DNA from 2 places in the Alcaligenes faecalis genome. Region 2 is predicted to be linked to the other one. Evidence: riboswitches for the same ligand, from Rfam matches in the RefSeq annotation. Region 2 holds a riboswitch; the other holds the start of a gene.
What was found. A riboswitch is a leader RNA that binds a small molecule or an ion and turns the genes downstream of it on or off. The one in region 2 is predicted to bind thiamine pyrophosphate.
Positions count from the first base shown of each region.

Region 1 (7,837 bases), 260 kb from region 2:
AAACGCCCCAAAACTGGCTGAATAGCCAGGATTTGGGGCGTTAGGGACTGCTGAATTTGAGGTGGTGGTATTCAGGCGCGACAGACGTCTTAAAGCATGGCCAGACCGTTGGATTTCTCAACCAGATCGCGAATGCGTACGGCGTCACCAATACGCGAGTAGCGGCCTGAAGAGTTCAGCAGCACAATCGCCACTTCACGATCTTCGATCTTGGTCAGCATGACCAGGCATTCGCCTGCCTCGTTGATGAAGCCGGTTTTGGAAACCTGAATATCCCAGTTGGCGTTCTTCACCAAACGATTGGTGTTGTTGAACACCAGCTGACGACCCCGTACAGGCTGTACCGAATACTGATCGTTCGTGGTGTATTGCTGGATACGGGCATGCTGACTGGTGGCAGTCAACAGCTTGACCAGATCACGCGGGCTGGCCACGTTGTCACTGGACAAGCCGGTGGGTTCCACAAAACGCGTATTGCGCATGCCCAAGGCGCGAGCCTTGTCATTCATGGCGCGCACAAACGCAGGCAGGCCACCGGGGTAGCTGCGGCCCAGTGCATGGGCAGCCCGGTTTTCCGAGGACATCAATGCCAGGTGCATCATGTCGGCACGGCTCAGCTTGGAGCCAACGCTAAGACGCGAGCTGGAGTGTTTGACGCGATCCACATCTTCGTCGATGATCTCCAGCATTTCATCCATGGGCAGGCCGGATTCGGCCACGACCAGGGCGGTCATCAGCTTGGAGATGGAGGCAATGGGGCGCACAGCGTCGCTGTTTTTCTGGTACAGCACGGTGGACGATTCCAGATCCTGCACAAAGGCAATTTCCGAACGCAGGGCTGCATGCTGGATCAGGGCATCGTGTTTGAGGGCATTAAGAGCGCGGCGGCTGTCGTTTTCGCTGTAACTGATGGGCTGCAGGTTTTTTTCAAAAACCAGATGCGGCACGTTGTAGCTGATGGCGGCTGTGGCTTCATCCAGTGTGGATGGCTCGGCCAGCGCCAGTGTCTGCGCAAAGGACGAAATCGAAAAAGGCGCTAGAAATAAAACACATAGCGCGCGTCGAATGAATTTGTTTGTTCTGGTCTGAGGCATTTTTCAGTTCCCGGTAGGCGAGAAACAGAAGGGCGGATAGAATTTATGCGCTTATGCTACCAGAAAAAATCCTCTTTATATTAGTATCTTACGGCTCAAAGTTAAAAAAAATTTAAGATATTTGTACCGTATCATCATGAAACTTATTTTTATCTGTATAAAAACACAGCTTATGTCTTTATTGAAATCCCGGAATTATAAAAAGCCTGTTTTTATAAACAGTTTTTTAAATCCCCTATTTGTTTTTATGGCATTGGGAAGTGTCCCTGCAATAGGGCATAGTGCATCCTTGGCCTGGGATGGCGAACAGCTCAGCAATGCCATCACCACAAGCTCTCCTCGCACGCAACAAAGCTTCATGCCGCCAGAGGCGATACGCTCGCAGGCGAGCACACTGGGGAAGGTGGAGGTCAGCTATGACCATAACGGCCGAGCCGTGCTGAAAAGCCGTCTGTGCTTGCAAGGCGGTTCTTGCGTGGACATGAACGGTTCGGTATTAAGCACGCGGGCCTTTGCCGGCCAGGATGCACGTCATGGCTTTGTGCTGGAGCATGAAGTCTGGAGTTGGGCAGGAAGCACCGAGGCGGTTCGGGTGCGGGCATCGATCCGGGTGAATTACCAGCGATAGCTCGACATGCGGAGACCGTTTCTGCATAAACGATTTAATTCTGCTTGTATTTGATCCACCTCAAAGTACAAGCCTAAAGAAACCTGCGCTACTGCCGATATGTAGTCCTGATGCCCATCGGGCCATAACCAGGACTTGTGCATGAACCCCTCTACTCTGATCGGCATCGTCGCCAGCGTGCTGCTGTTTGCCGTAATCTTGTTTTTTACGGCAGAAAACCCCGCCTTGTTTGTGGACCTGCCCAGTCTGGCCGTGGTGCTGGTGGGCACCTTGGCCGCCACGTTTATCAGCTATCCCTTAAGCGAAGTGGTCCGCATCTTTGGACTGATCGGAACCGTGCTGCGCAACGAGCGCTTGTACACCCAGCAGGACATGGATGAGCTGATCAATATCTCCCGACTGTGGATGATGGGGGATATCCGTGCAGTGGAAGAGGCACTGGAAAAAGTGGCCAACCCGTTTCTGAAAACCGGCGTTCAGTTGGTGATTGACCGGGCTCCCCAGGAAGATATTGAAGACCTTCTGCAATGGCGCATCAGCCGTTTGCGTGCTCGCGAACACGCAGAAGCGCAACTGTTTCGTTTGATGGCCAGCTTTGCGCCCGCCTTCGGCATGGTCGGCACGCTGATTGGCTTGGTCAACCTGATGTTCTTGCTGGGCGATGGTGACATTACCTCGATTGGTCAGCAAATGGCGCTGGCCTTGATGACGACGTTCTATGGCGTGCTGCTCTCCAATCTGGTGTTCAAGCCTGTGGCCGTGAAGCTGGAGCGCCGTACCGAGCAGCGCGTGGTCTTGATGAACATGATCATGCAAGGTGTGTCCATGATGAGCCAGCGTCGTGGCCCGGCCTTGATGCGCGAAACACTCAACTCTTTCATGGCCCAGTATCAGGACGAGATCAATGACCGGGGTGGCCGCGACGATGACGCGGACCCGGCTCCGGAGCGAGGTTGATCCCATGGGAAACATGGAGCAGGACCTGACCTTGGGTGAACTGGCTGACCGCCAGAAAGCCGTGCAAAAGGAACTGGAGCAAGCCCGGGGAGCCAAAATTGAACAGCAACTGGCCAGCAATCTGGGCAGCCGCCGTCGCAGCCGCCCCTGGAATGATCCGGGGCTGGCCGTACCCGAGGAGGAAGAGGCCTGGCTGACCACCTACCTGGACATGATGACCTTGTTGCTGGTCTTGATGATTGTGATGCTGTCCTTTGCGGGCAAGCGGGCACAAACGGCTGCGCAAGGGCAAGGCCAGGGCGGGGCGACGGTTGTTGCACAAGCGGGCAAGGATGGAGCCGGTGTGCTGCCTGCAGGCGCGGGTCTGTTTCCTGATGCCGGCCTGGGTGAAGGTCAAGGCAGGGGTAATCACGGTCTGGATCTGGATGGCCTGGGCGACAATATTGACGTGGTCATGAATGATCAGTCCGTGAGCTTTCGCATCAATAGCGAGATCCTGTTCAACTCGGGCGGTGCGGATCTGGGGCTGGAAGGCTTGACGGTTTTGCGTCAATTGGCGGCTGTATTGCAAAAATCCACCCATCCGATTGTGATTGAAGGCCATACGGACTCGGTGCCCATTCGCAGCTATCGCTATCCTTCCAACTGGGAGCTGTCCGGTGCACGTGCAGGCAGCGTGGTGCGTTATATGGAAGCCAATGGCATAGGCAGCCAACGCCTGAGCGCGGTCGGTTATGCCGATACCCGTCCTTTAGGTGACAATGCCACGCAGCAAGGACGCGCAACGAATCGACGGGTTGAAATCATTGTGCAGACCCCTCAGCCACAAGCTGAAACCCCCGTGCAATAAGCCTTTAAAACAAAACCCCGGTTTGCGACATACAACCCGGGGTTTTTGTTTCGAGCCTTGCGTTCAACGCGTTCGACGTCAGTCCAGTACGCGTGTGGAGGACGCCAAGGTTCCCAAATCAAACTTGGGCAGATGACGACGCAAGGGCATGACCAGAACGCTGATCAGCACCGGCACGATGGCGGCCAGCAAGAAGGACTCCAGCAAGTAATCCATTGGCCCATCAGGGCGCGGGAACACGGCCAGACCGGCAACCAGGCCGCCCAGGGTGCTGATAGTCGCCGTAAAGCCATCGTAGCGGCGGCTGTACAAACCAAAGAACACAGGGAACGCCGCTGCCGAGCACAGCAAGTCTGCCAGCAGGAACAGGTACAGCACGCTGAAACCTTGCGAAGAAGCGTACAGCACCGGGATGGAGCAAACCCAGATCAGGGAGCGTGCCAGACTCATCATTTGCGCGGTATTGCGATGGGGCATGATGCGGCCCAGGTCCACCGCAATCAGGCTGGAGACAGCACTGATGGCCGTATCGGCACTGCTCATCACCAGAGACAGGCCCAAAGGAATCAGCAACACCAGGAACCAGACCGGCACATGCGGCAAAATAACGTTGAACAAGGCCACGGAGCTGTCACCGGATGAACCCAGGCCGACAAAAGCCAGGCCAAACAAACCCATCAGGAAAATGAAGGGAGCCACAAACAGGCCACCCAGCAAAAAGCCGCGACGCATGGACTGGGTATCTTTGGCAGCATAAATGCGTTGCCAATTGCCCTGGTGAAACAGGCCGGTTAACAAGATGGCGACAAAGAAGGTCAGCCCGGCCTTGATACCGACCGGGTCGCTGAGCTCGATCAGGCGGGGCGCTTCCAGCTTGACGCTGTCAAACAGCTGTACCGGGCCGCCTACGGCTTGCCAGCCAAACATCACGATCAGGAATAGCATGGGCAGGATGACAAACATCTGCACCTTGTCGGTGAAGATGGACGCGCGCAGCCCGCCGTAAGAGGTGTAGATCAGTGTGGCCAGCAGCACAATGCTGGCGGTGACCCACAAAGGAATCGGGGCAATCAGGGTGATCATCTTGGACATGGCGGTGATTTCAGCCGTCATGGAGATGAACATGTAAAACAGCATGATGACCAAAGTCAGCGCATACATGGGGCGACCGTAGCGGGCAATCACAAATTCGCTCAGGCTGTGGCCGCGTGGCAGCAGTTCACGCATGCGTTTGCCCAGCGGAATCATGGCCAGACGGGGCGACATGGAACCGATGGCATAGCCGATGACAGCGCTCAGACCTCCCCAGGTAGCAGCCTGCGCGGGCGAGAACAGAATCCACGCGCCCAGCGAGGAGGCCAGTAAAGTCAGAATGGTGGCGACGGAGCTTTGGCTATTGCGGGCCACCACAAAGTCTTCAAGCGAGTTTTTATAGTGGCGGGCGTACAGCACTCCGGCCAGGGCAAAAGCAGCAGAAAAAACGATCAGCCACAGGAGGGTGGCAGTTTGGTCCAGCATGAGATCTCCCCAAAAGCCTGATTGAACAGGCACAAACCGGCCAAGCTGGCGGGATGCCAGAGCAGGGCGCAGAAAAATGGAGGGATTGAAATGGGGCGTGTGAGCTTGTGAATGCGCCGCACAGACAAGAGCGGGCAGGCTGCCAGGCCGCGTTTCCTTTCCCTTCGCCGGCATGATCCGGATCAGGTTCTAAGGGTTACCGCTTGAATGCGGAATCTCAGCCCGTTAAGGACTCCCCCAGGAACAGGCTGAAAGAGTAGGAGAGCTTCTTTCAAATGTCAATAATACGGTTGAGGCCAATTTATGCTATGGTCTGCCTGCGGCACGGGGTGTCCTTCTTGGAAAGGGCTGAGATAAAACCCGTCGAACCTGATCCAGCTCATACTGGCGAAGGGATGTCCGAAGCCATAGCCCTGCGTCCGAACCGGGCCGACATCCTCGCCGAATTTTTGCAAGGAATGTCATGTCTGTGGAACACGTCTCGGAACTCTCCCAACAACTTGTTCTGGTCACCGGCGGCGCACGCGGCCTGGGGGCTTGTCTGGTACGTGCGTTTGCACGTCAGGGCGCCAAGGTTGTCATCAACTACCTGAAAAGTGAAGCAGCCGCCCAGGCGCTGGCGGCCGAGTTTCCGCAGCAATGTCTGGCCGTGCAGGCCGACGTAACGGACGCCGCTTCTGTGCAAGCCTTGTTTGCCAAGGCCCAGGCGCATTTTGGCCAAGCCATCACTACGGTCGTCAATAACGCCTTGCCTGAATTTTCTTTTAACGGCGATGCCCGTCCTCATGCGGATACCCTGAAGTGGTCGCAACTGAACCAGCAGCTGGAAGGCATTGTGGGCGGTGCCTTGAACACCACACAAGCGGCTTTGCCCGGTATGAAGCAAGCGGGCTTTGGTCGCATCATCAATATTGGTACGAACCTGTTCCAGAACCCCGTGGTGCCTTATCACGACTACACCGCCGCCAAGGCTGCCTTGTTGTCCATGACACGCACCCTGTCACACGATCTGGGACCGGATCAGATTACCGTGAACATGATTTCCGGTGGCTTGCTGCGCACAACGGATGCGTCTGCGGCCACGCCTGAAGCGGTGTTTGATTTGATTGCGGCCAGCACACCGCTGCGTCGCGTGACCACGCCTGAAGAATTTGCCGATGCGGCCTTGTTCTTTGCCGGTCCGTGGGCTCGTGCCGTAACAGGACAGAATCTGGTTGTTGACGGTGGATTGGTGAAAAACGGATGAGACAGCTGCATTTCAATTTGTTCATCATGGGCTGCGGACATCACAAAGCAGCCTGGCGTCACCCGGATTCGCAGGTCGAGCGTTTAGGCGATGTGCGGTTCTATGAAGAACTGACGCAGATCGCGGAACGCGGCAAGCTGGATGCCATTTTCTTCGCCGATGGTCAGTCCAGCGATAACGTGTCTGATGGCCCACGCTGGTTTCTGGAACCCTTGACCATGATGGCCGCGCTGGCGCGAGCCACCGAGCGTATCGGCCTGATCAGCACCGTTTCCAGCACTTTCTATACGCCCTTTGTGGCAGCGCGCATGTTGTGCTCTTTGGATCACGTGTCCAAAGGACGCATGGGCTGGAATGTGGTCACGTCCATGTTCGATTCGGAAGCACGTAATCACGGTTACGAAGCCATGCCTGACCATGCCTGGCGCTACGCGCGGGCTGAAGAATTTGTGAATACGGCCCTGAAACTGTTCGACTCCTGGAGCGACAGCGCCTTGGTCATGGACCGAAAGGGTGATTACGCCAAAGTGGATCAGGTGCGCCAGATCCTGCACAAGGGCGATCACTTTTTGGTTGATGGCCCCTTGACCTTGCCGCGCTCGCCGCAAGGCCAGCCTGTGCTGTTTCAGGCGGGTGCCTCTGAACAAGGCCGGGATTTGGCCGCGCGCAAAGCCGAGGCTATTTATGCCGTGGCGTATGACTTGCCTTCGGCTCAATCCTATTACCGCGATATCAAACGACGCGTGCGTGAAACGGGTCGAGGCGTGGATGTGCCCGTAATGCCAGGTCTGGTGACTTATGTGGGTTCCACCATGGAAGAGGCACGCCGCAAGCAGCAGGAACTGGATGAGCTTTTGCCAGCCGAGACTTCCTTGCGTCAGCTGGGCATGTTTGTCGGCCAGGACTGCATGAACTGGGAGCTGGATGCGCCTGTGCCACCGCTACCGCCTTTGGAAAGCTTCAAAGGTCCCAAAGGGCGCTATGCCACCATGCTGCGTATTGTGGAGATGGAAAAACCGACAGTACGTCAATTGCTGGGACGGATCGCTGCCGGTGGTGGTCATTGCACCATGGTCGGCACGCCGGAATCCATTGCCGATCAGATTGAGCAATGGTGGCGCAATGAAGGCGCGGATGGTTTTAACCTGATGCCACCTTCCTTGCCCAATGGCATTCGTGATTTTGTTGAGCAGGTGATTCCGGTTCTGCAAAAACGCGGTCTGTTCCGCCAGGAATACGAGCACGCCACTTTGCGTGGCCATCTGGGTCTGGAGCGTCCTGCGGCTTGATGCCCGGATCAGAAAATAGCGGACATTTCCATGGACGGATTTGTCCGCTTTTTCCCTAGGGGGAAGGGGCTACGAAGTTCCTGAAGTTTGCTATCCTTAATGCTTTAATTGTCGCCTGCTTAACGAGCAGCGAGCTGTATAGGGATCGCACTATGAAAACCGCCGTTGTCACCGGGGCCTCCTCAGGGTTTGGGGCTGCGCTTGCCCGTAAATTGGTATCTGAAGGACATACTGTGCTGGGTCTGGCGCGTCGTC
Region 1 covers NZ_CP023667.1:1,698,500-1,706,336, forward strand. The annotation lists gene pbpG (D-alanyl-D-alanine endopeptidase) at 90-1,094, opposite strand; gene CPY64_RS07970 (flagellar protein FlhE) at 1,342-1,722, shown strand; gene CPY64_RS07975 (motility protein A) at 1,864-2,679, shown strand; gene CPY64_RS07980 (OmpA/MotB family protein) at 2,684-3,529, shown strand; gene CPY64_RS07985 (sodium:solute symporter family protein) at 3,608-5,047, opposite strand; TPP riboswitch at 5,189-5,296, opposite strand; TPP riboswitch at 5,363-5,460, shown strand; gene CPY64_RS07990 (3-oxoacyl-ACP reductase) at 5,511-6,293, shown strand; gene CPY64_RS07995 (LLM class flavin-dependent oxidoreductase) at 6,290-7,582, shown strand; gene CPY64_RS08000 (SDR family NAD(P)-dependent oxidoreductase) at 7,735-7,837, shown strand, end outside.
Region 1: another riboswitch for thiamine pyrophosphate. It lies ahead of CPY64_RS07990 (3-oxoacyl-ACP reductase); the one in region 2 lies ahead of CPY64_RS06580 (NUDIX hydrolase).

Region 2 (7,837 bases):
CTTGCTGGATTTCTTCAGCAGGCAGCAGGCTTTCCATACCGCGACGGCGCTTGGCCTCTGCCGCCCTCTGGTTCAGGATGGCTGTTGCCGCCGCCAGTTCGGACTGCGCCTGTTCCAGCGCCAACTGAAAACGCACCGGGTCTAGGCGATACAAGACATCCCCCTTGTGAACCCGCTGATTATCGGTAACAGCCATCTCCCGCACCGTCCCCGAGACCTCGGGCGCGATACGCACAATTTGTGCGCTGACCCGGCCATCCCGTGTCCAGGGCGCACGCACATAGGCGTTCCACAAAGCCACCAACAAATAGGCTGTTATCAACAGCAAGAAGGCCGTCAGCACAAACCGGCTAACTGGCTTGATCAAAGCAGAAAATTTAGACATACAGAATCAAGGCCGAGACAAGGGACAAGGACAAGGCAAACTCAAACAAGGCCGGGTGCCAAACATGGCGCAACACGCCCGTGCGCACCAGCACGTAACGCAGCCCTAGATAGACAGGCACCGCCAGGCAGGCGTAGACAAAAAACGGCGGGACATACATGCCCGCCAGGGCAACTTCACTCAGCATGATCAGCACTTCCTGATTGAGGGGAAACAGATGCCGCGTGGCGCTCCAGCAGCATCGCAATATCCAGCAGCACAGCGGCCAGACGCAGGCCATCGTGCTGCGGCTCCGCCTCCCGGCACGGCACAGCCTGTGCAAGACGCCGGGCATGGCGCGCTGCCAAACGGGGTTGATCAGCCCGGCGAGCCATATGACGCAAGGTGGTTTTCAAGGACTGGGACACATGGGCAGGCACCTGGGCTTGTCGTGCATACGACTGCAAGCGCAGCAGTTCCCAGCCCAGATGCACGCTGTCCAGAGCCTGCGACAAGGCTTGCTGCATTTGCGCAGGCTGCGCCTTTAATCCGGCTCCCAACTGCGCCAGGCGATGTTGCTGTCGCCAACGCCAGATCTGCGGCTGGAAACGCTTGCCACGCAACACCGCCAAGCTGTTCGCCCGAATACGCATTTGCAGACGGCTTAAATCCCGACTCAGTTTGCGAGGCCAAAACAGCTGGAAACCCAGCAAGGTAAAGAAGGTGCACAGCAACCAGGCCACAGACCCATTCACGAACAGTTCGAAGTCGTAATGCATGGGGTTGGATGGCGCTGCCAAGGTCGTAAACGACACCAGATAGGCCACGCCGACCATGGCGTGTTTGGGCACCGTGGTGGCATAAATGGCGGGTAACCAGAACAGCGCCAGCACAATCAGCAGCAGTGGCAAGCCTTCGATCAAAGGCAGGACCACAAAGGTGCATAAAAAGGCCGCCACAATAGAAATCGCAATGCCCTTGACGAACGCCATCGCCGCCGCAGGTGGATTGGGTGCTGGGGACAACAAGGCGCAGGCTGCCGCCAGACCGGCCAGCATCATATTGCCGTCCGTCCAGCCCGTCAGAATCCAGAATGCGCCCCCCAAGAGCACCGTCAACATGGCGCGAACCCCGTTTTCCAATGCCAGCGAGATATCCCGATAAAAAGGAATGGCGGGATATGTGCTTTGCGTGGGCAAACGATACAGAGCACGCAGGCTATCCAGGGCCGCCAGATAATCATCCAGCTGCTCAATCAGACGGTCCCCAGTAATCAGAAACGGGGCCGGTTCCGCCAGGCGCTCCAAAGGGCCAGTACTCAAGACTTCCTGCAAGCGGGCATGCAGCGGCATCAACACTGCACGGGCTCGCTCCAAACCGTCCGGGCCCTGTGAAACCAGTTGGGCAGCCTGCTTCCAGGCCTGCTCCCATTCTTGCCGCAAAGCCGCCAGTACGGGCATGGGAGTCAAGGTTTGCGGAAGCGGGCCCGCGCCTCCCAACATGGCGGAAAACAGGCAGGCAATGGCATGCCGCAAAGCGGTCGCCCGAGCGGCCAAATCGGCGGACTCCGCCTTGCCGACTGACAACAAATCATCCGCCCCGTACACATCCATCATCAATTGATGCCGTACACGCTCCTGGTCGCTCTCTGTCGTCGTGCACGCATGAAGGGCCGGCTCTCTGCGCGCCAGTACACGGGCCGTTTCCGAGGCCAGGCGCAATAACTGGGCCTGCAAGCGACTGCGTACGCTACGGGTACTGAACAAGGCAGACACCACGCCCAGGCACAGCACGCCCACCAGCACCGAGGAACCGCGCCCAATGACATGATCAAAGCTCAGTCGCGCTTGCCCCATGGCGCCGTATACCGCCAGGCCTACCGTATAGCCTGCCAAGGCCGCACCGTAAGACTTGTAGTGGCGCAGCAAACCCATGGCCATCACACACAGGCCCAGCCAGAACGCAAAACCCAGCAAGAACAGCCAAGGCTGCTGCCCGAAGGCACTCATCAACACAAAGGCGGCCAGCATTCCGACCAGGGTTCCCAGCACCCGCCAGGTTCCCTTGCCTATCACCGCCCCTTGCACCGGGTTGATCACCAGTAGCACGCTGGATGCGGCGGAAAACGGCGCATGCAGATCCAGCAAATAAGCTACCGACAAGGCCAGCCACGCGGCCAGAATGGAACGCAGGATGTAGCCTGCACGGGGGCTGGTGCTATCCACGGAACTGAGGGCCAGACCCATCCGAACAAGAAAGGCTGTCAGCCTGGAGGCAGACTGCGGTAAGGGACTGGCAGACGACACAAGGGGACTCTTTACAGTGATGAATGAAAATCACTATAAAAGTCCCCAACGCTTCCGAAAAGTGAATTTATTGCACTCACTCAAGTGCGTGTCACGCACTTGAAAAGCCACCTTGAATTACAGCTTGCTGCGTTTGGCCGCCTGCGCATCGTCCTCGGTACACAAGCGATGAATGGTTGTGCGTAACCATTGGTGGGCCGGATCTGTCTGCAGGCGCATATGCCAGGCCTGCACCAACATGGCTGTCTCCATGGGCACAGGCAAATCAAACACCCGGATCGCCAAGCCCGCCGCTTTGGCACTGCTTGCCAGATGCTTGGGCAGCGGCAGCAAAAGATCGGAATCATGCAAGGCGAACAGCGCGGTGTAGGGATTGGACACCACCAAAGCCACATTGCGCTGCAAGCCACTGGCCTGCAACAAGGCGTCCAGGTTGGATCGGCCCTTGCCCCGCCGCGACACATTAATATGGTCCCAGCGCACAAAGCGTTCCAGCGAAATGTCTTCGTCGAAGATAGGATGGTGCTCCCGCGCGACACCCACAAAATGCGTCGTGAACAAGGGCTGTACATGAATATCCGGGGCCAGCTTGCGTGAGGCGCTGATGAACAGGTCAATACGGCCACTCCGCAAGGCGTCGTCATCCATATCGTCCTCTTCGGGAGACAGACGCAGCATGGCTTTGGGCATTTCCTTGGCCATTGCCTCCAGCAAATGACCCAGATGCACATTCACAAATTCGTCCGTCGCACGCACGTTGAAGCTGCGCTCCAGGGACAACAGATCAATCTCGGTATTGGAACTTAACACCTGGGTTGCCTGCTCCACCGCCGCCCGCACTTGTTCGCGCAAGGCATAGGCTCTGGGCGTAGGTAACAGCTTGCGCCCCACTTGCACAAACACGGGATCATCCAGCGTATCCCGAATGCGGCTCAAGGTTCGGCTCATGGCAGGCGGGCTCAGATTCATGCGCCGTGCCGCTCCCATGACGCTGCCTTCTTCCAGCAAGGCATCCAGTGCGAACAATAAATTCAGATCAGGGCGAGCCATAGTCAAAGCCTTTCATGGTTGCGTCAAACGGAATCGTAATGCCATTCAGATGATACTCAAAGCATGCACCCGCCTGCCATGTCTAGCTACGAAGACAGGTATACTCGCCCAGACCGTTTTTACAGGAACGGTCTTTTCACCGAGGGGAGCCTGGCGAGCAGGCTGAGAAACTGCCTGGCCAGATTGCACCGTAGTGACCCGTTGAACCTGATCCGGGTCATGCCGGCGAAGGGACGGGTATGTACCTGCTCGCCGCTTGCTGCCGGATGGCTATCCTTGACTAGGAGTTGCTATCTTGTCTTCCGACCACTCTCCCTCCCCCGTCGGCCCGGTTGCCGCCACCCTGGCTGCCGTCATCCATCAAGACCGGATTTTGCTGATACGCCGCGCCAATCGGCCCGATGCCGGGCGCTGGGCCTTTCCGGGCGGCAAGATTCGCGCGGGCGAAACCATCATGGAGGCAGCCCATCGGGAACTGGCCGAAGAAACCAGCGTACAAGGCCAGGCCTTGCAGGTCTTTGATGCATTGGATGTGTTTGACCGCGAGCCCAGCGCCACACCCCTGGCCTATTCACATTTCATCCTGATTGCCGTGCTGTTTCGCTGGCAACAAGGTGAACCGCAGGCAGGCGATGATGCTCTGGACGCGCGCTGGTTCAGCAATGCCGAATTGGACAGCCTGGATGTGGCACACAGCTTTGATGTAGTCCGAGTTGCCCGTCAGGCACTGGCATTGGCTGCCACTCAAGATCAGGCAGGCCGCGCATGATTCCCAATGTATTGAGTATTGCGGGCACAGACCCGACCAGCGGCGCTGGTATTCAAGCTGACCTGAAAGCCATGTACGCCTTGGGCGCATACGGCATGAGCGTGATTACGGCCGTCGTCGCGCAAAACACCCAGGGTGTGCGGCGTTTTGTGGCGCTGGAGCCGGACTTTGTGGCGGACCAGTTGGATGCGGTGTTTGAGGATGTGCGCGTGGATGCCATCAAGATCGGCATGATCGCCACTGCAGGGATTGCGGAAGCAATTGCAGACCGCCTGCACCATCACGGTCTGGACTGCCCGATTGTGCTGGACCCGGTCATGGTCGCCAAAAGCGGGGATCGTTTGCTCAGCCCCGAAGCCGTGTACATCGTGCGCGACAAGCTGCTGCCCATGTGTACCCTGCTTACCCCCAACTTGCCCGAAGCGGGCGATCTGCTGCACAAACCGGAACCCGCCTCGCTGCAAGAGATGCACAGCACCTTAAGCGAACTGTGCTTGCTGGGCCCTGAGTGGGTGCTGCTCAAGGGCGGTCATCTGGATGGCCCGGACAGTGTGGATTTGCTGCAAGGCCAGGGGCAAAGCCATGTTTTTCAGTCGCCTCGCATCCCGACACGCAACACGCATGGCACGGGCTGTTCGCTGTCCTCCGCCATTGCTGCCCTGCTACCGGGCCGCAGCGTGCCGGCTGCGGTAGGCTTGGCCAAGGAATATTTGAATGGCGCTTTGGCCGCGGCTGACCAATTGCAGATCGGCCTGGGGCAAGGTCCGGTCCATCACTTCCATGCTTTGTGGCCAAAGCTGGAACCCCTCAAAACATCTTGAACTCAAAAGCCAGGCCGATTGCAACCTGTGGACCGCAGCACATCAAATCGGCCCGGCTCTCTGGCCCAGGCTCCCCTTTTAATGCGCCCGCTCCCCACTGGGGTAGGCCGGCCAATCCGCTGTAACCCGTAAAGCAATCAAAAGCGCAGCAAACAACATCACGCTCCCACCCGTGAGGAACGCCAGAGGAACTCCGCCCAGGCCGAACATGAAGCCACCCACTCCCGCCCCCGCAGCAATCGAGGACTGCACCGCCGCCACCACCATGCCGCCTGCGACTTCCGCCTGATCGGGCATGGCATTGGCCACCCAATTGGACCAGGCCACTGGCACCCCTCCGAAAGCCAGTCCCCATAACGCCACCAGCCACATCAAACCCATATTGTGCACCGGCAGCCAGACCATGCCCCAGGCCGCCAAACCCACCAAGGCGGGCATCACGACCAAAGTCACCCGCAAGCTGCGTTCCATCAGCCAGCCCGCCAACAAGGTGCCTACGAAATTCGCCAGCCCGAAGCCCAGAAGCATCAACGCCAAGCCATCCATATCAATAGAGGCAAAACCTTCCAGCGCCGGACGAATAAAGGTGAACAAGACAAACTGCCCGCCATGGGCCAGCACACAGGCAAACATACCAATCGCAATACCGGGTCTGCGCAGCAAATCCAGTACCGTTGCGGTGCGTGCATGCTGACGCGGTGCCATGCTGGGCAAGGTCAGCCACTGAAACACCAAGGTCAAAACACCAACCGCCGCTGCCGCCAAGAACGCGCTGCGCCAGCCGAACAGGCCCCCCAGATAACTGCCTAAAGGGACCGAAACCACCGTCCCCACGGCAATCCCACTAAAAATAATCGACAAGGCACGCGGCACTAAGGGGTTCGGCACCAGACGCATGGCAACGGCTGCCGCCATACTCCAAAAGCCGCCCAAGGCAATCCCCAGCAGGACCCGCATCAATAGCAACACTGTCAGGCTGGAGGACACCGCCACCAGCAAGTTCGATGCAATCATCAGCAGCGTAAAACCAAGCAACACATTACGCCGGTCAAAACGACGGGTCAGCGCTGGAACCAGCAGGCCCGAAAACAAAGCGACCACCGCCGTTACTGTGACGGCCTGCCCTGCCAAACCTTCCGACACACCCAAATCCACGGCCATCGGTGTCAGCAAGCTGGCTGGCAAATACTCCGCCGTCAACAAACCAAACACACCCATGGCCAATGAAAATACAGCCACCCAGGCAGGTTCCATGACCGGGGCCCGCAAACTGGCATTACACACATCACGACTCATCGCTACTTCCCTGGAGAAACAAAAACAGCCCCCAGTCTAGAGATCAGAAACCGGATGATCTATGATGATCAGTCTTGAAAATTTGATCGAAACGCCGAACATGACCGAGCACGAACAATTCGCCCTGTCCTCCGACCTGATCAGTGAACTGCTGACCGGCATGCGCTTGCGTGGGGTGCAATACCGCCGGATTCAAACTGGGCCTCATTTTGGGCTGGGTTTTGAAGAACGACCCGGTCATGCCTACTTTCACTTTCTGGCCGTAGGCACGGCGTTTCTGCGTACCCGAGATGGCACGCTGCACGAGCTCTCGGCAGGCAGTACGGTGTTTCTACCGCAAGGTGAAAGCCATCAAATCCTGTCCAAAGAAGAAGCCTCGTTTCAAGACATAGACAGCTTCGAGGCCGCTCCGCTGGGTCAGGCCGTCAGCGGTGTCAGCACGTGCCCTAGTTCCTACCCCACCCCTAGCGCAATTTTGTTCTACGGTTGCATGGAGTTTGATCTGGGCGGCATGCACGGTCTGGGCAAACTCATGCCCAGCGCCATGATTGCCAATACCGGGGCGCAATACTACCCCGGCCTGCTGCCCATTCTGGATTCCATGAAAGGGGAAATCTGCGCGGGCCGGATTGGCTATGCCGGCATCATGGCTCGCTTGGCCGAAGTGGCCGCCGCCATGATTGTGCGCGGCTGGATTGAGTCCGGTTGCGGCAATGCCTCTGGCCTGGTCGCTGCCCTGCGCGATCCACGCCTGGCACGTTCCATCCTGGCCCTGCACCGCCAGCCTGGTTATGAATGGACAGTGGCAGAGTTGGCCGCCCAATCTCACTTATCTCGCTCCGTCTTTGCCCAACGCTTTCAGGCTACCTTGGGCATGTCTCCGCTGCGCTACGCCACAGAATTACGTATGGGCCTGGCCAGCCAATGGCTCAGTCAGGAAAAACTGCCTATTGAAACGATTGCCCAGCGTTTGGGCTATACCTCGCAGGCGGCGTTCAGTCGGGCCTACAAGCGTCTGAAAGGACAGGCTCCCGGTGCCAGTCGGAAATCCAGAAGCTAATCCCCCTGCATCCCGGACAGACGCTTTAGCCTGCTGACTGGCATCCGGGACAATTTCCGGCGCTGTTCCGGATTTTCAGCCCGACAGCCCCGGAATTTTTACTAGAATAATGTGCTGACTAATTACTCCTATAATTCAGAGCACAAAACGGATTTAACAGGATGAAGCAAT
Region 2 covers NZ_CP023667.1:1,435,008-1,442,844, reverse strand. The annotation lists gene CPY64_RS06600 (HlyD family secretion protein) at 1-385, opposite strand, end outside; gene CPY64_RS06595 (DUF1656 domain-containing protein) at 378-572, opposite strand; gene CPY64_RS06590 (FUSC family protein) at 562-2,589, opposite strand; gene CPY64_RS06585 (LysR family transcriptional regulator) at 2,788-3,720, opposite strand; TPP riboswitch at 3,853-3,971, shown strand; gene CPY64_RS06580 (NUDIX hydrolase) at 4,016-4,489, shown strand; gene thiD (bifunctional hydroxymethylpyrimidine kinase/phosphomethylpyrimidine kinase) at 4,486-5,310, shown strand; gene CPY64_RS06570 (MFS transporter) at 5,389-6,606, opposite strand; gene CPY64_RS06565 (AraC family transcriptional regulator) at 6,668-7,666, shown strand.